DNA from 4 places in the Streptomyces sp. NPDC021019 genome. Region 2 is predicted to be linked to each of the others. Evidence: riboswitches for the same ligand, from Rfam matches in the RefSeq annotation. Region 2 holds a riboswitch; each other region holds the start of a gene.

Region 1 (4,231 bases), on a different contig from region 2:
GCGCTCGGCGAGGTCGTCGGGGTCGGTGCCGGGCCGGATGATGTCGTTGCCGCCCGCGCAGAAGCTGACCAGGTCGGGGGCCAGTTCCTTGGCGCGCGGGATCTGCTCCTCGACGATCTGGTCGAGGAGACGTCCTCGTACGGCGAGATTGGCGTAGCGGAAGTTCCCGTGCGGGGAGCCCTCGGGGCCGGTCGCCCCGTCGGGGGCCGGGAGCCGGTCGGCGAGGAGCACCGCGAAGCGGTCCGCCCAGCCGAGATAGGTCCCGTCGGGGCCGGGGTCGCCGACGCCCTCGGTGAAACTGTCGCCAATCGCCGCGTACGACCCGATGGTGTGCTGCTGATTGTTTCTCGAATCGTCTGCCACAAGCACATATCCTGCATCGTGCGATGTGACCTACGCGACCGTAATACGGGGTTGACGGGTGGTGAGATAGACCACCCGGTCAGTTTTTGGTAAAGCCGGAATAAGCGGAGGGGCGGTGCGCCGCCGCGCACCGCCCCTCGACCACTTCTCGCCGCGTCCGGTCGGACGGATACGTCAGACGGAGACGCCGTGCTGACGCAGGTACGCGATCGGGTCGATGTCCGAGCCGTAGCTCGGGCCGGTGCGGACCTCGAAGTGCAGGTGCGGGCCGGTGGAGTTGCCGGTGGAGCCGGAGAGGCCGATCTGCTGTCCGCCGGTGACGGTCTGACCGACGGAGACGTTGAGCGAGGACTGGTGGGCGTACTGGGAGTACATGCCGTCCTCGTGCTGGATGACGACCTCGTTGCCGTAGGAGCCGCTGTTGCCGGCCGAGACCACGGTGCCCGGGCCGATGGCGAGTACGGGGGTGCCGGAGGAGGCCTGGAAGTCCGAGCCGGTGTGGTAGCCGCTGGACCAGCTGGCGCCGGAAGCCCGGTACTGGGTGGTGACGTTGGCGCTGGCCAGCGGGGCGGACCAGCCGGAGCCGGTGGCCTCGGAGGAGCCGGTCCGCGACGGGCTGCCGGAGCCCTCGGAGTCGTCGGCGGAGACGCTGTCCGCCTTCGGGGCCTCCTTCGGCGCGGCCTTCGGCGCCGGTGCGGCCTTCTTCGGGGCGGCCTCGGGAGCCGCGGACTTCTCGGCCGGGGCGGAGCCCTTGGCGCCGAGGGTCAGCTTCATGCCCGGGTGGATCAGGCTGGGGTTCTCGCCGACGGTGGAGCGGTTGTCCTGGTACAGCTTCTCCCACCCGCCCTTGAGCCGGTGCTCGGCCGCGATCTTCGCCAGGTAGTCGCCGGAGACGACGGCGTACGTCTTCGTGGCGGCCTTCGACGCGGCGGGGGCGGTGGCCGGGGCGGTGTGCGCGGCGGCGACCGAGGCGGCGGCGGGCTTCGCCGCCGGAGCGGCCCGGTCCGCCGCGTTCGCGACGGTGGCGCCGATGAGCGGGAGGGCGAGTGCGGCGCCGCCGGTCCCGGCGACGAGGACGCCGCGGGAGATCGGGCCGGACTTCGGACGACGGTGCTTACCCTTTGCGGGCATGGGAAGTTCCTCTCCGGCGCCTGCGAGGTGAGCTGTCGGGTTCGGGCTGGAGATGCCCGGTCGCATTGCGGCGACTTCACCCCGAGCCGGTCCGGATCGCTCCGGACCGGCGGCTTACCTGGTTCCCCCGCTCCTGCCACGCGTGAGTGGGTGGGTGCGAATTCCGGGCGGCGGCAGGATTAGGCGGTCCGTCCGGATTGCGGCGACCGTAAACGAGCGAGGACGAGCAGAACAAGCCATCGGTTGCTCACCGGAATCATCGATTCAATTTCTCCCCGGACTTCCCGTCACACTCCGTGGATGACGGATCTTGGATTTCCGTACGGGCAACGGGAATACTCCGGGGCGAGCTCACCACGGTCCGTCACGAATATGATCCCGCTCACCTCCGAAATCCCATCTCCCCCATTAGCGGGGCATGTTCTGCGAAATGCACCAATACGGACATGCGCTCGGCTTCGCCGCTGACGCCGGGTCAGGTCGGCGGCCCCGGTACTCCGCACCGGGGTGCGACCGTGATGATTTTCCGTCGAATCGATGTCGTATCGTCACGGGAGCGCCCTCGCCGGCGAGCCGCGCCGACGCCAGAGATCCCAGGAGCCACCGTGACGCAACAGGTGCCGCAGGTCCCGCCGACAGAGACCGCGCTGACCGGAGTCCGCAACTTCCGCGACGTGGGCGGGCTCCCCACCGCGGACGGCCGGCGCACCGCCTTCGGGCGGCTCTACCGGAGCGGCCACCTGGCGCACGCCACGGCCGAGGACGCGGTCTTCCTCGGCGGGCTCGGGCTGCACACGATCTTCGACTTCCGCCACTCCGCCGACCACCGGCTCGACGGATACGACATCGAGCTGGCCGGTGTCCGCAATGTCAGCATTCCGCTCTCGGACCCGGCCGACGGCGCGGAGTTCTGGCGGCTGGTGAGCGACGGGAACATCGAGCAGCTGCGCTCCGTCCTCGCGCACGGCAAGGGCGTCGACCGCATGATCCGGATGTACCGCGCGACGATTCTGGACCGCACCGCCGAGCACAGCCGGGTGCTGCACTCCCTGGCCGAGGACAGCGTCCCCGCCCTGATGCACTGCGCGGCGGGCAAGGACCGGGCCGGTCTCTCGATCGCGGTCGCCCTGCTGGCGGTCGGCGTGGAGCCGGAGGCGATCGAGGCGGACTACCTCAAGTCGAACGACCTCCACCGCCGCTACGCCGTGAAGCGCTCCGACGCGTCCGGCACCGGCATGTCTCCCGAGGTGCTGGAGCTGCTGGACCCGCTCTTCGGAGCGCGGCCCGCCTACCTCGCGGCGGCCTTCACGGCCATCGAGGAGAACTGGGGAACGACGGACCGCTACCTGTCGGAGGGACTGGGCGTCTCCCCCGAGACCCGGGAGCGGCTGCGCGAGCGCCTGCTCGACCTGGGCTGACCCGGACGGGAGGCGATCCGTCCGGCGCGGGCGGTCGTCCGACCGCTGTCACTTGCTCCCGGCCACCACGAAGAGCAGGTAGAGGAAGCCCGCGATGACGTGGCCCGCCACCAAGTAGGCGAAGAGCCGGATGATGACGCCGCGCGGCATCCGCTTCTCCTGCGGGTCCTCGTTCGGACGCCGGCCGGGACCCAGCGGGTCGTAGTGCTCGGAATCGGACATGACGGTCCTCTCTGTCGGCCTCATGGCCGGTGGAGCGAAGGTGGAGCCGGCCGGGACGGCCGGTTCAGCGCGCGTGGAGAGCACTGCCGAGGCACAGCTCGGCGGCGGGGCTCTGGAGCAGGGAGTGGACGAAGAGCAGCTCCGCGCCGCAGCGGTCGACGGCCGCGATCCGGTGCGGGGTGAGCGAGTCGAAGTGGGCGCTGTCGCCGGGTTCGAGGTCGTGGACGGTGTCGCCGAGCCCGATCCGCAGCCGCCCCTCCAGGACGTACAGCCACTCCTCGCCGGGATGGACCCGGACCAGGTCGCCCTGGGCCCCGTACGGAACGCGCACCCGCAGCGCCTGCATCGCGCGACCGGATCCGCCTGCCTGCCGGTACATCCAGCCGTCGGCCTCCGCCCCCTCGAAGCCGCCGCCGCGGACGATCGCGTCCCGTTCGGGCGGCTGCTCGCCGAGCAGCTCGGAGACCGTCGTACCGTAGATGCGGGCGAGCCCGAGCAGCATCGGCAGCGAGGGCTGCCTGCGGCCGGTCTCCAGCCGGGAGAGGTGGGCCGGGGAGAGTCCGGCCCGGCCGGCGGCGGTCTCCAGGGTGAGGCCGCGATCGCGGCGCAGGTCGCGCAGTCGGGGTGCGACGCCGGGGAGCTCGTCCGGCGCCCCTTCGTCCGGAGGGTTCATGGCTCCATTGGGCCAGGATCTTTCCTCTGAGGCAAATAACTTGCCTCAGAGGCAATTTTCATCGTCCCGTCGCGGAAGCCGGTCAGCGATGGGCCACGGCCTGCTTGACCAGCGTCCGGCCGAAGTCCCACATCAGTCCGCCCCCGCTGTGCGCGTCGTCCATCACGGACGTGAAGGCCGCCACGAAGCGGTCCACCTCGGCGTCCCCGATGACCAGCGGCGGGATCAGCTTGATCACTTCGAGGTGGTCGCCGGAGACCTGGGTGAGGATCCGGTGCTTCTGGAGCAGCGGCACCACGACCATCTGGGCGAAGAGGCCCTTGCGGGCCGCCTGGAGCATGGTCCAGCGGCTGCGGAGCTTGAGCGAGGAGGGCCTGCCGAACTCGATGCCGATCATCAGCCCGCGTCCGCGGACCTCGTGCAG
Region 2 (4,231 bases):
GCGCGGAGAAGTCATGTGGAGGTTCAACGGGCCGGGGCGGCGACGGTATTCCGCCGCCCGCCGGACCGTACCGTCCCCGGACAGACCGGCAGCCCTGACGTCGGGGGGTGTGCGTCAGGGCTGCCGGGGTTGCGGGGCGGCGACGAAGGACGTCAGCCGCGGGGCCGGGAGGTCAGACGTTCAGGCCCTTGCTGTTGAGCCAGGCCATCGGGTCCATCGCGGAACCGCCCGCGGTGCGGACCTCCAGGTGGAGGTGGACGCCGGTGACGTTGCCGCTGTCGCCCATGCGGCCGATGGTCTGGCCGGTGGTGACCTTCTGACCGACGGAGACCTCGATCGAGGACTGGTGGGCGTACCAGATCTCCGTGCCGTCCTCGAGTTCGAGGACCGTGCGGTAGCCGTACGAACCGGAGTAGCCGGCCGACGTGATCGTGCCGCTGTGCACGGCCTTGAGCGGCGCACCGGCCGACCCGGCGAAGTCGAGACCTGTGTGCTGGCCCGAGGACCAGAGCGCGCCGGACTGACCGTAGGTCGAGGTGATCGTGTACGAGAAGGTGGGGAGGGAGAAGCTGGCGGCGAGCTTGGCCAGCCGCTCGGCCTCCTTCTTCTTCTCCGCCGCTTCCTTGGCCGCCTTCTTCTTCGCGGCGGCCGCGGCCTCGGCCTCGTCCTGCTGCTTCTTGGCCTCGGCGGCGGCGCTCTCGGCCGCTGCCTTCTCGGCGGCGGCCCTGGCCTCGGCGTCGGCGCTGGCCTGCTGCTGCTCGGCCTGCTGGAGGATGCGGGCGCGCAGCGCCTCGCCCGCGTCGGTGCCCTGCTCGGCCTCGGCGGTGGTGAGGCCGGCGGTGGTGAGCGGCGCGGACGCGGCGACCGGGGCGGGCTCCGCCTCGTCGGACATCAAAGACCCGACGCCGGGAAGGGACTTGGCGTCGGGGAGGTTGTCCACGATGGAATCGGGAAGAGAGATGGAGACCGGCGCCTTGTCCTGCGCGGTGGCCATACCGCCCGCACCGACGGCCGCTATGACACCGACTCCGAGGACGGTGGAGCTACGGGCCAGACCACGCTGCTTGGCCACGCGGTGCTTGCCGCGCACGGGACGGATGGACTCCGCGGTGGGGTTCCACTCCTCCCAGGTGCGCTCCTCGCCACCGAAGATGTCGGCACGGAAGGGTGACGGGGCCTCAGGGGCAGGCTTGTTGGACGCCACGTGGGCGCACTCCTTTCCTTCCTTCTCGCCTACCGGGTTAGCTGACGGGTTCGGAGCAGGAAGGTCTCCTACGGGCCCCTCCGTCTCTCACGAGACGCAGGCGTCCGATTCACCCCATGTAGGTGGTTCCCCGGTTCCCTTGCGGGATTCGGCGCTCGCGCGCGGCGCCGTCTCTGACGACGGCTGTGACGACCGCGCTGCGTTATCGAACGTTAATAGACGGACAGGCCCTATTCCAAGCTGTTCCTGTTGATCATTAACGAGCACGGCAGGGATGTACGGGTGGCAACCGGGCGCAATCGGGCGACTTGACCGCGACTCAGCCACATCACTTTTTCTGACGGTGTGTCAAATGTTATGCGGAGCGGCGCCCTTCGACTACGCACCGTGTCATCGCCCGGCGTCATCGCCCCGGCCCACGATCTTCACCGTCGTCCGGGGCACGGGCTGCCCCTCCGCCGGCCGCCCGACCGCGATGAGCGCCATGTCGTCCGTGGTCCGCCCACCGGTGTGCAGTCGTACGTCGTCCGTCAGCGCCGACAGCAGCTCCTCCGGACCGGGGAAGATCCGGCCGCGCAGCCGGGCCGCCGGATCGTAGAAGACCCCGTTCGGGTCCCGGGCCTCGGACAGGCCGTCCGTGAAGGCGAGGAGCGTCGCCCCGGCGGGCATCGCCCACTCGTCGGAGCGGTCCGGCCACACCCCCAGGTCCATCCCCAGCGGCATGGCGGGCACCGAGGGCGCCAGCACCTCCAGGGCGCCGTCGGCATGCAGCAGGATCGGCTCGGGGTGACCGCGGTTGACGAGGCGCAACGAAGCCGAACCGGGCGGGATCTCGGCCAGCACGGCGGTGACGAACCCCTCCATGGCGTCCAGCCCGTACCGCCGCGTCCCCTCCCGGGCCAGCGCCCGCTCCAGCCGCTGCGCGACACCCTCCAGCGAACGCTCCTGCTCGGCCGCCTCCCGGAACGCCCCGATGATCACCGCCACCGCCTCGACGGCGTCCAGCCCCTTGCCGCGTACGTCGCCGACGACCACACGCACGCCGTACGGGGTGTCCGCGACGGCGAACAGGTCGCCGCCCACGAACTCGTCCGCCTGGGCCGCCTCGTACCGCGCGGCCACCTGGAGTCCGCCGATCCGCTCGGCCGGGGTCGGCAGCACGGCCCGCATGGCGGTCTCCGCGATGACCCGGGCCGAGGCCAGCTGCTCGTTGCCGCGCCGCACGACGCCGTTGATGACGAGGGCCAGCACCGAGGCCGTGAGCACGGTGATCAGCTCGATGATCGGGACCACCTGGGTGGTCGTCCCGTCGGAGAGCCGCATCGCGATGACGGAGAGGACCGCGGCGATCCCCGTACGGACGGTCCGGGTCTTCGAGAAGAACGGCGCGGCGATCAGCGGGGCCGCGACGAACAGGGGGACCGCGGTGAAGTTGGGCGGAGTCAGCGAGTCGAGCACCAGCCCGCCGAGGATCAGCAGGGCCGGAAGCAGCCGGACGAACCGCCCGGTGCGCCGCCCGTCGGACGTCAGCTGGCCCTCCCGGGACCCGAACACCACCCGGCCCACGGCGTCGAAACTCCCCGCCGTGGCACTGCGCCGTTCGTCGGCCATCCCCACCTGTGCACTCCTGCCCGGTCCACCCACGGCTGCGGACGGTACCGCGCCCCGCCCGGGCTTCCCGCAGCCGCGCCGAGCGGCTGCTCCGCATCGGCCGAATAGAGGGAAGGCGGGCGGAGGTCCGGCCTTCCGTGGTCAGTCGGAAAGCCGGTGTTCCGCGTACACCGTCAGTGCGTCCCGTACGAAGGCGGCGGTGCCGTCCCCGTAGCGATCGTAGTTCTTTCCGAAGCGGGGATCGGCGACATACATCTCGCCGAGCCCGATCACGTACGAACGACTGGGCGCCTTGGCCGAGGACAGCCAGGCGCAGTGCCGCCGCGCGAGGTCCTGCGCCTCGGCCCCGTCGGCGGCGAGCCCCGCCTCCCTGGCCCGCCCCCAGGCGCGCGCGATGGCCTCGTGCTCGTCCTGGAACGCCTTCTTCCGCTCGTCCCCGAGCGAACGCCACCAGCGGTCGCCCTCCTCGTACGCGTCCCGGCCCCAGCGCTCGGTGACCTCCTGTTCGTGGGCGGTGTGGTCGAAGCCGTCGAACACTTCATCGGCCATGAGTTCCATCCCCTCCTGCGTCTTGTGGAGAGTGGTCCGCACCGAGGCGATCTGCCGCCCGATGCGCGCCTGCTCCTGTTCGAGCAGCCGCAGATGCGCCCGCAGCGCCACCGCCGTGTCCCGCTGCCCCGCGAGCACGTCCTTGATGGCGGGCAGCGAAAGACCAAGCTCCCGCAGCAGCAGGATGCGCTGCAGCCGCACGAGGGCGTCCTGGTCGTAGTAGCGGTAGCCGTTGCTCCCGATCCGGCTCGGCGTGAGGAGACCGAGGTCTCCGTAGTGCCGGAGCGTGCGGCTCGTGGTGCCGGCCCGGCGGGCGATTTCCTGAATGGACCACTCCATGCCGGAAACGCTAGATCTTTACGCTGCGTCAAGGTCAAGCCGCACCAGCACGGCGCCAGGAAACGACTCGGGCCCGGCACGCTGTGCGTGCCGGGCCCGGGCCTTCAGTAGCGGGGACAGGATTTGAACCTGCGACCTCTGGGTTATGAGCCCAGCGAGCTACCGAGCTGCTCCACCCCGCGTCGGTAAACACAACTCTACGGCATTCGCGGCGCACCTTTGACCAATGACGGCGGAACGCCTCCGGGGCGGAGGTGAACCCATGGCCCGAACCCCGCACCCCGCACCCCGAACCGCGAACTCCGGACAGCGAACCCCGGACAGCGGCACCCCCCGTGCCCGATGATGACCTCTCACGCCACACAACGTCCTGGGGGGACCATCATGCGCACCGGACACACCTTCACCACCGCCACGGTGGCCGCCCTGCTCGCCCTTACCGGATGCGGCAGTGGCCCCGACCCGAAGCCCGACGTCGCCGCCTGCAAGACCGCGATGGTCAAGCAGGTCGACGAAGCCATGGCCGCC
Region 3 (4,231 bases), on a different contig from region 2:
CCGCCCCGGCGGTTGTGGGCGGCGCAGCCGGTGGGTCCCCTTGGCGCGTTCCGCGTACTGGGCGGTCAGTGCCCTCGCCCGCTCCGCGTCGCCGCGCGCCACGGCGTCCACGATCGCGCCGCGCTCGGCCCAGGAGTCGACCGGACGGGCCGGCTGCTCGACCACGTACATCCAGGCGATCTTGTGGCCGAGCTGGGTGAGCAGGGCGATGAGTCCGGGACTGCCGGAGGCCTGGGCGAGGGTCTCGTGGAACCAGCCGGCCAGCGAGCGCAGATCCTCGCTCTCGCCCCGGCGGGCCCGCTCCTGGCCCAGTCCGACCAAGCCCCGGAGCACCTTCAGGTGGGCCCCCGTGCGGCGCTGCGCGGCGCGTGCCGCACCCAGTGGCTCCAGGAGCATCCGCACTTCCAGGAGGTCGGCGGCCTCCTGCGCGGTGGGCTCGGCGACACAGGCGCCGGCGTGTCTGCGGGTGACCACGAAACCCTCGGACTCCAGCGTGCGCAGGGCCTCGCGGACCGGGACGCGGGAGACCCCGTAACGGCGGGCCAGCAACTCCTCGGTGAGGCGGCTGCCGCGTTCGTGGACACCGGAGACGATGTCGTCACGGATTGCCGTGCATACCGAATGCGCGGGAATGCGCATGTCCGAACCTCCGCCTTGATCCCCGCGAAACGCGGCCGCCCGACGTCTTTTCCGTGACTCTATTGCAATCTGCCGGAATTTCCGATGGCAGGCCGGAATCCATGGATATCCACGGGTCGGAATCGCCGAAGGCCCCGGTGGGCGCCGGGGCCTTCGGACGGGGTCGCGCGGGGCGGGTCAGACGTTCAGTCCGTGGGAGCGCAGGTAGCCGACGGGGTCCATGTCGGAGCCGTAGTCGGGGCTGGTCCGGGCCTCGAAGTGCAGGTGCGGGCCGGTGGAGTTGCCGGTGGAGCCGGAGAGGCCGATCTGCTGGCCGGAGGAGACGCTCTGGCCGACGGAGACGCCGATCGAGGAGAGGTGGCCGTACTGGGTGTACGTGCCGTCCGTCATCCGGAGCACGATGTTGTTGCCGTACGCGCCGCCCCAGCCGGCCTCGACGACCGTCCCGGCGCCGACGGCGACGACGGAGCTGCCGGAGGCGGCCATGAAGTCCACGCCGGAGTGGCTGCCGGAGGACCAGAGCGAACCGCCGGACTTGTAGCCGGTGGTGACGTGAGAGCCGGCGACCGGCAGGTGGAAGGCGTTCAGGCGGGCGCGCTCGGCGGCGCGGGCGGCGCGGGCCTTCTCCTCACGGATCTCCTCGGCGCGGGCCTCGGCCTTGCGCTCGGCCTCCGCCTTCGCCTTGGCCTTGGCGGCCTTCTCGCGGGCCTCCGCGGCGGCCTTGGCCTTCGCCTTCGCGATCGCGTCGGCCTGCTGCTTCTGGGCGTGGGCCTGCGCGTCTATCTGCTCGGCGAGAGTGGCGTCGAGGGCGACGGCCTGGGTGAGGCCGGTGTCGGCGACCTGGGCGGCCTCGGTGTCCGCGGCGAGGGCCGGGGAGGCCAGCGAGCCGAGGACTCCGGTGGTGGCCAGAGCCGCGATGCCGGCGGCCTGGGCGCTCCGGCGCGTGAGGCGGCTCGGGGCACGGTGCTTCCCGGTGGCACGGGTGAACGCCATGGAGGGGCTGATCCTTTCCTTCCTTCTCGCCTACCGGGTTAGCTGACGGGTTCGGAGCAGGAAGGTCTCCTACGGATCCCCGCGCCGGTCTCGCGGCACGGACCTCCGATTCACCCCAGGGACTGCGTGGGTCCCCGGCTCCCCAGGCTCGCGCCTGACGGGGACTCGGCGATGGCTGCCCGGCGCCGCGGCTGCGGCATACGGGTGGCGGACAGCCGAGCCGACGCTAGGCCGGGCGGCTTCCCATCGCCAAACGGACCAGGGGATTTGTCGTACATCCCACAGGGCAGACAGGCATCCTCTCTCCCAAAGGTGATGGATTGGGTTAATCGACCAAAAAGGGAAGGACCCCGACGAATATGCGTTCGTCGGGGTCCTGTTCGCGGCGGTGGGCCACACCTGAGTCAGCCGGTGACGACGGACACCTCTCCGATGCCGAGGGCCTTCACGGGCTCCTCGATCCGGGCGGCGTCCCCCACGAGCACCGTGACCAGCCGGTCGACCGGGAAGGCGCTGACCACGGCGGCGGTCGCCTCCACGGTGCCCGTCTCGGCGAGCCGGGCGTAGAGGTGGGCCTGGTAGTCGTCGGGGAGGTGCTGCTCGACCTGGTCGGCCAGCGTGCTCGCGACGGAGGCGGCGGTCTCGAACTTCAGCGGGGCGACGCCCACCAGGTTCTGCACGGCCGTCTCACGCTCGGCGTCGGTCAGCCCCTCGGCGGCCAGCGTCCGCAGGACCTTCCAGAGGTCGTCCAGCGCCGGTCCGGTGGACTCCGTGTCCACCGAGCCGCTGATCGCGAGCATGGCCGCGCCGCCCGCGTCCGGGCCGCTGGAGCGCAGCACCTGGGCGAAGGCCCGCACCCCGTAGGTGTAGCCCTTCTCCTCGCGCAGCACCCGGTCCAGCCGGGAGGTGAGGGTGCCGCCCAGGCAGTAGGTGCCGAGCACCTGGGCGGGCCACACACGCTCGTGCCGGTCGGCGCCGATGCGACCGATCAGCAGCTGGGTCTGGACCGCGCCCGGCCGGTCCACGATCACGACGCGGCCGGTGTCGTTCGCGGTGATGGGCGGCACCGGGCGGGCCTGACCGGCGTTGCCCGACCAGTCGCCGAGGGTCTCCGCCAGCAGCGCGTCCAGGTCGATACCGGTCAGGTCGCCGACGATCACGGCCGTCGCGGTGGACGGACGGACATGGGCGTCGAAGAAGGCGCGCACGGCCCTCTCGTCGATCCGCCGGACGGTCTCCTCGGTGCCCAGGCGCGGGCGGGACATCCGGGCGGTGGCCGGGAACAGCTCCTTGGAGAGCTGCTTGGCGGCGCGCCGGGACGGGTTGGCGTGCTCGTGCGGGATCTCGTCGAGACGGTTGCCGACGAGGCGCTCGATCTCGCTCCCGTCGAACGCCGGGGCCCGCAGCGCCTCGGCGACCAGCCCGAGGGCCTTGGCCAGCCGGGAGACCGGGACCTCCAGGGAGACCCGGACGCCGGGGTGGTCGGCGTGCGCGTCGAGCGTGGCGCCGCAGCGCTCCAGCTCGGCGGCGAACTCCTCGGCGCTGTGCTTGTCGGTGCCCTCCGAGAGCGCCCGCGACATGATCGTGGCCACACCGTCCAGGCCCTCGGGCTCGGCCTCCAGCGGCGCGTCCAGGAAGATCTCCACCGCGACGACCTGCTGGCCGGGGCGGTGGCAGCGCAGCACGGTCAGCCCGTTGGGCAGGGCGCCGCGCTCGGGCGCCGGGAAGGCCCAGGGGCGGGCCGTGCCGGGCGTGGGCTGCGGGTGGTACTCCATGGCTACTCCAGTCACGGCGGCGTCGCTCACTTGTCCGCCCCCTCGTGCGCGTCGGCGCCATCGGTACCTGTCGCGCCCTCGTCGGACCCGTCGGCCTCGTCGGCCGGCTCGATGGGCTCGTACACCAGCACCGCCCGGTTGTCGGGGCGCAGGGCCGCCTCGGCGGCCGCGCGCACCTCCTCCGCGGTGACGTCCAGGACGCGGCCCACGGCGCTCAGGGCGAGCTGCGGGTCACCGAACAGGACCGCGTAGCGACACAGTTCGTCGGCGCGGCCGGCGACCGTGCCGAGCCGGTCGAGCCACTCGCGCTCCAACTGCGCCTGGGCCCGCTCCATTTCCTCGGGGGTGGGCCCCTCGGCGGCGAACCGGGCCAGCTCCTCGTCGACCGCGGCCTCGATCGTCTCGACCTCGACGCCGCCGGACGTCTTCACGTCCAGCCAGCCGAGCGAGGGCGCTCCGGCGAGCCGCAGCAGCCCGAAACCGGCCGCCACCGCCGTACGGTCGCGGCGGACCAGGCGGTTGTGCAGCCGGGAGGACTCGCCCCCGCCCAGCACGGTGAGCGCCAGGTCGGCGGCGTCACAGGCGCGGGTGCCGTCGTGGGGAAGGCGGTAGGCGGCCATCAGAGCGCGCGCCGGGACCTCCTCGTGGACCACTTCGCGCAACTGCTCGCCGATGACCCCGGGCAGCGTCCCGTCGCGCGGCGGCTGCTTGCCGTCGTGGGAGGGGATGGAGCCGAAGTACTTCTCGATCCAGGCGAGCGTCTGCTCGGGGTCGATGTCGCCGACCACCGAGATCACCGCGTTGTTGGGCGCGTAGTACGTACG
Region 4 (4,231 bases), on a different contig from region 2:
TCACGGATCCGGACACCCTGGACCTTGCACGGCGTGACAATCAGCACCTCGGATACGGGCACGGCATCCACTACTGCCTGGGGGCGCCGCTGGCCCGGCTGGAGGGACAGACCGCGCTGACCACACTGCTGAGACGCCTTCCTGACCTGCGACTCGCGGGAGAACCTGGCGATTTGCGCTGGCGCGGCGGGCTCATCATGCGTGGACTGCGCACCCTTCCGGTCGAGTTCGAACCGGGCCGTCGAACCGAAAAAACTGACACAGTGTCAACTCTGTGACTTTCACGTGATCTGCGCTGCATCGACTTGTGACACACGTTCGAGTCCCGCTAGGTTCACGGTTCGACGCGTCGGTCACACCTTGCTCACGCGTCACCTGTGCGCCGAAGCAGACACGGAGTCCGGCACGGAGTCCGCTGCGCGGCGCTCGGGCCACTCGCTTGTCAGTCGCACGGAAGGCATACCCATGGGCTCCGCGAACGGCAGACACCGCCGCCCTCGTCAGGCACCCGCCATCATCGTCGCCGCGGGCGTGACGGGTTCGGCCATCGCCATCCCGCTGCTCGGCGCCGGCGGCGCGCACGCGGCCGAGGCCACCACCTGGGACCGGGTCGCCGAGTGCGAGAGCGGCGGCATGTGGAGCGCCGATCTCGGCAACGGCTACTACGGCGGGCTCCAGTTCTCGCAGGAGACCTGGTCGGCGTACGGCGGCACCGCGTTCGCGCCCCGCGCCGACCTCGCGAGCCGATCGCAGCAGATCTCCGTCGCCGAGAAGGTCCTGGACGACCAGGGCCCGAAGGCGTGGCCCAGCTGCGCGGTGATCTCCGGCCTCGCGGTGGACGGCGGCCTGCCCGGCGTCGACCCGGGCACCTCCCCGTCCGCGGATCCGTCGGTGGACCCCTCGACGGACCCCTCGGCCGACCCGGCCTCTCCCCCGACCGACGAAGCGGACTCAACCGGTGGCTCCGGTGGCTCCGGCAAGGGCGGGAAGAGCGGTGAGGCGGACGGGAGCGGCAGTGGTGGCGCGGAGAAGGGGGGCGAGGCTCCCGACTCCTCGGTGACGCCCTCCGCCCCGCCCGCCTCCGACGCCCCCGACGCCTCGGACCCCTCCACCGCCCCCGACGCCTCGGCGGACGAGGGCGGCAAGGGGGGCAAGCACCGGGGCGCCCCCGCGCCCGAGGAGGCCGACGCGGGCCGGCAGGACGGTCCCCGCGACTCCGGCCGGCACGCCTCGCGCGGCGAAGGCGACGCGCGGGACGGCGGCGCGGCGACGGCCGACGGGTACACGGTGCGGCCCGGGGACAACCTCTGGACGATCGCCGACGCCCAGGAGGTCCCCGGCGGCTGGACCGGCCTGTACGAGACGAACAGGGGCCTCCTGGGCTCCGACCCGGACCTGATCCTGCCCGGCCAGAACCTGGACCTGGGCCTGGACCGGGGTGCGGTCGAGGACGGTGACCGGGGTGCGGGCAAGAGCGCGGACCCGGCCGCGCCGGAGGGCGCCGAGACGCCCGCCGCCAACTGAGCGAATCGGGAAAACCCCCCGAAAATCGAGGCAGTTAAGAGGCCTATGTCCACTTTGTGTAAGTGAGACATGGGTCTCTTTGCTTCAACTGGCGCGCTCCGTCCGGCTGGTCCGGATGCATCGCCCCCCACCTGCGGAAACACCCCCAAGGCCATGGCGAGTTCGGGCTGATTGCCCCCTATGTCCATCTTTGAATGTCGGGGTTGCCTGTGTTTACGGTCGGAACCGCTCGCACCGCGGGCCCCGTCGACCGTCACGCCGAATCCTGCCGTCGGTCGAAGGGAACAGACGCGTAAGCGCCGTAGGCAGGAGCGGGGGACCCAGGTAAGCCGCCGGGTCCGGACGCCTCGTCGAACCGACGAGGACGTACGGGACCGGCTAGGGGTGAAGTCGCGAGCAGCACCGCGCGACCGGGCAACTCATCAGCCCGAACCCGACAGCTCACCTCGTAGGCGTCGGTGAGGAGATTCGTTCCATGCTGCTGAACAGCAAGGGCAAGCACCGCCGCCCGTCCAAGGCCACCCGTATCGCCACCCTCGCGGGTGTCACCGGTGCCGCCATCGCGGTCCCGCTGATGGGCGCGACCAACGCTTCCGCCGCCTCCGTCGAGACCTGGGACGCCGTCGCCCAGTGCGAGTCCGGCGGCAACTGGTCCATCAACACCGGCAACGGCTACTACGGCGGACTGCAGTTCTCGCAGTCCAGCTGGGCCGCCGCCGGCGGTACGCAGTACGCCTCCCGTGCCGACCTGGCCTCCAAGGACCAGCAGATCGCCACCGCCGAGAAGCTCCTCGACATGCAGGGCCCGGGCGCCTGGGCCTGCGCCGGCGCCGGCGGCCTCACCAACGACGGTGTGGACCCGGGCGTGAACACCGGCTCCGGCTCCGGCGAGAGCAAGCCCGAGCAGGCGCAGCCCGAGCGCCAGGCCGAGCAGCCCACCACGCGCTCCGAGCAGCGCGAGGCCCCCAAGGCCGAGAGCAAGAAGACCGTCACCACCCCGACCGGCGAGAAGGTCCAGAAGGGCGACGGCGAGTACAAGGTCGAGGCCGGCGACACCCTGAGCACCATCGCCGAGGCGGAGGGCGTCAAGGGCGGCTGGAGCAAGCTCTTCAAGCTCAACGACGACATCGTCAAGGACGCCGACCTGATCTTCCCGGGTCAGCAGCTCCACCTGAAGTAACAGCCGTCTCTCCTCCCCGGAGGAGAAGCGTCCGGCGGCACTTCTCCTCGCACGGCTCCCCGGCCCGGCGCGCTCGTCCCACCAGCGCGCCGGGCCGGGTTCTTCGTGGCGGCGGGGCGCCGATGGCCCGCATGTGTTCACCTCTTGTCATTACCGCTCAGTAGGTTTCTAGAGTTTTGTCCCGTGATGCAGGTTCTTGGGCCCTTTTTCGTCCCAGGAGGCGGGCGGTCGGCTGGCCGACGTGGCCGGGCCCGATAGGCTCGTGCCGCAAGGCCACAGTGACCCTGCACAACCAGTGTCAGATCCCAGAAGGAGATGCCTCGTGCCGTCCATCGACGTCGTCGTAGCCAGGGAAATCCTCGACTCCCGGGGCAACCCCACGGTCGAGGTCGAGGTTGGCCTCGACGACGGCAGCACGGGCCGTGCTGCTGTTCCGTCCGGAGCCTCCACCGGTGCGTTCGAGGCCATCGAGCTTCGCGACGGTGACCCCAACCGCTACATGGGCAAGGGTGTCGAGAAGGCCGTCCTCGCCGTCATCGAGCAGATCGGCCCGGAGCTCGTCGGGTACGACGCCACCGAGCAGCGCCTCATCGACCAGGCGATGTTCGACCTGGACGCCACCGAGAACAAGGCCTCGCTCGGCGCGAACGCCATCCTCGGCGTCTCGCTGGCCGTCGCGCACGCCGCTTCCGAGGCGTCCGACCTGCCGCTCTTCCGCTACCTCGGCGGCCCGAACGCGCACCTGCTGCCCGTTCCGATGATGAACATCCTGAACGGCGGCTCGCACGCCGACTCCAACGTGGACGTCCAGGAGTTCATGATCGCCCCGATCGGCGCGGAGTCCTTCTCCGAGGCCCTGCGCTGGGGCGCGGAGGTCTACCACACGCTGAAGAAGGTCCTCAAGACCAAGGGCCTGTCCACCGGACTCGGCGACGAGGGCGGCTTCGCCCCGAACCTGGAGTCCAACCGCGCCGCCCTGGACCTCATCGTCGAGGCCATCAAGGAGGCCGGTTACGTTCCGGGCCGCGACATCGCGCTCGCGCTCGACGTCGCCGCGTCCGAGTTCTACAAGGACGGCGTCTACGAGTTCGAGGGCAAGTCCCGCTCGGCCGCCGAGATGACCGAGTACTACGAGGAGCTCGTCTCCGCGTACCCGCTGGTCTCCATCGAGGACCCGCTGTACGAGGACGACTGGGCCGGCTGGAAGGTCATCACCGACCGCATCGGCGCCAAGGTCCAGATCGTCGGCGACGACCTCTTCGTCACCAACCCCGAGCGACTGGCCCGCGGCATCGAGGAGGGCTCCGCCAACGCCCTGCTCGTGAAGGTCAACCAGATCGGTTCGCTGACCGAGACCCTGGACGCCGTCGAGCTGGCCCAGCGCAACGGCTTCAAGTGCATGATGTCGCACCGTTCCGGCGAGACCGAGGACGTCACCATCGCCGACCTCGCCGTCGCCGTGAACTGTGGCCAGATCAAGACCGGCGCACCGGCCCGTTCGGACCGCGTCGCCAAGTACAACCAGCT

Evidence for each region. A riboswitch is a leader RNA that binds a small molecule or an ion and turns the genes downstream of it on or off. The one in region 2 is predicted to bind cyclic di-AMP.
Region 1: it holds a riboswitch for cyclic di-AMP, as region 2 does, so the genes downstream of both, ACH4RG_RS18910 (peptidoglycan DD-metalloendopeptidase family protein) here and ACH4RG_RS35750 (M23 family metallopeptidase) in region 2, are expected to answer to the same signal.
Region 3: it holds a riboswitch for cyclic di-AMP, as region 2 does, so the genes downstream of both, ACH4RG_RS34495 (M23 family metallopeptidase) here and ACH4RG_RS35750 (M23 family metallopeptidase) in region 2, are expected to answer to the same signal.
Region 4: it holds a riboswitch for cyclic di-AMP, as region 2 does, so the genes downstream of both, ACH4RG_RS23580 (transglycosylase family protein) here and ACH4RG_RS35750 (M23 family metallopeptidase) in region 2, are expected to answer to the same signal.

What each region holds. Positions count from the first base shown of each region.
Region 1 is NZ_JBIRQR010000003.1:325,192-329,422, reverse strand. It holds gene ACH4RG_RS18915 (SGNH/GDSL hydrolase family protein) at 1-363, opposite strand, end outside; gene ACH4RG_RS18910 (peptidoglycan DD-metalloendopeptidase family protein) at 538-1,494, opposite strand; cyclic di-AMP (ydaO/yuaA leader) riboswitch at 1,497-1,657, opposite strand; gene ACH4RG_RS18905 (tyrosine-protein phosphatase) at 2,100-2,912, shown strand; gene ACH4RG_RS18900 (DUF6126 family protein) at 2,961-3,134, opposite strand; gene ACH4RG_RS18895 (helix-turn-helix domain-containing protein) at 3,199-3,807, opposite strand; gene ACH4RG_RS18890 (aspartate aminotransferase family protein) at 3,890-4,231, opposite strand, start outside.
Region 2 is NZ_JBIRQR010000012.1:81,580-85,810, reverse strand. It holds gene ACH4RG_RS35755 (aldo/keto reductase) at 1-15, opposite strand, end outside; gene ACH4RG_RS35750 (M23 family metallopeptidase) at 173-1,204, opposite strand; cyclic di-AMP (ydaO/yuaA leader) riboswitch at 1,216-1,368, opposite strand; gene ACH4RG_RS35745 (PP2C family protein-serine/threonine phosphatase) at 1,595-2,815, opposite strand; gene ACH4RG_RS35740 (MerR family transcriptional regulator) at 2,957-3,703, opposite strand; tRNA gene ACH4RG_RS35735 (tRNA-Met) at 3,812-3,885, opposite strand; gene ACH4RG_RS35730 (hypothetical protein) at 4,088-4,231, shown strand, end outside.
Region 3 is NZ_JBIRQR010000010.1:114,904-119,134, reverse strand. It holds gene ACH4RG_RS34500 (GntR family transcriptional regulator) at 1-639, opposite strand, end outside; gene ACH4RG_RS34495 (M23 family metallopeptidase) at 817-1,632, opposite strand; cyclic di-AMP (ydaO/yuaA leader) riboswitch at 1,646-1,813, opposite strand; gene ACH4RG_RS34490 (M16 family metallopeptidase) at 2,037-3,407, opposite strand; gene ACH4RG_RS34485 (M16 family metallopeptidase) at 3,434-4,231, opposite strand, start outside.
Region 4 is NZ_JBIRQR010000004.1:198,545-202,775, reverse strand. It holds gene ACH4RG_RS23590 (cytochrome P450) at 1-278, shown strand, start outside; gene ACH4RG_RS23585 (transglycosylase family protein) at 466-1,524, shown strand; cyclic di-AMP (ydaO/yuaA leader) riboswitch at 1,812-1,994, shown strand; gene ACH4RG_RS23580 (transglycosylase family protein) at 2,000-2,704, shown strand; gene eno (phosphopyruvate hydratase) at 3,027-4,231, shown strand, end outside.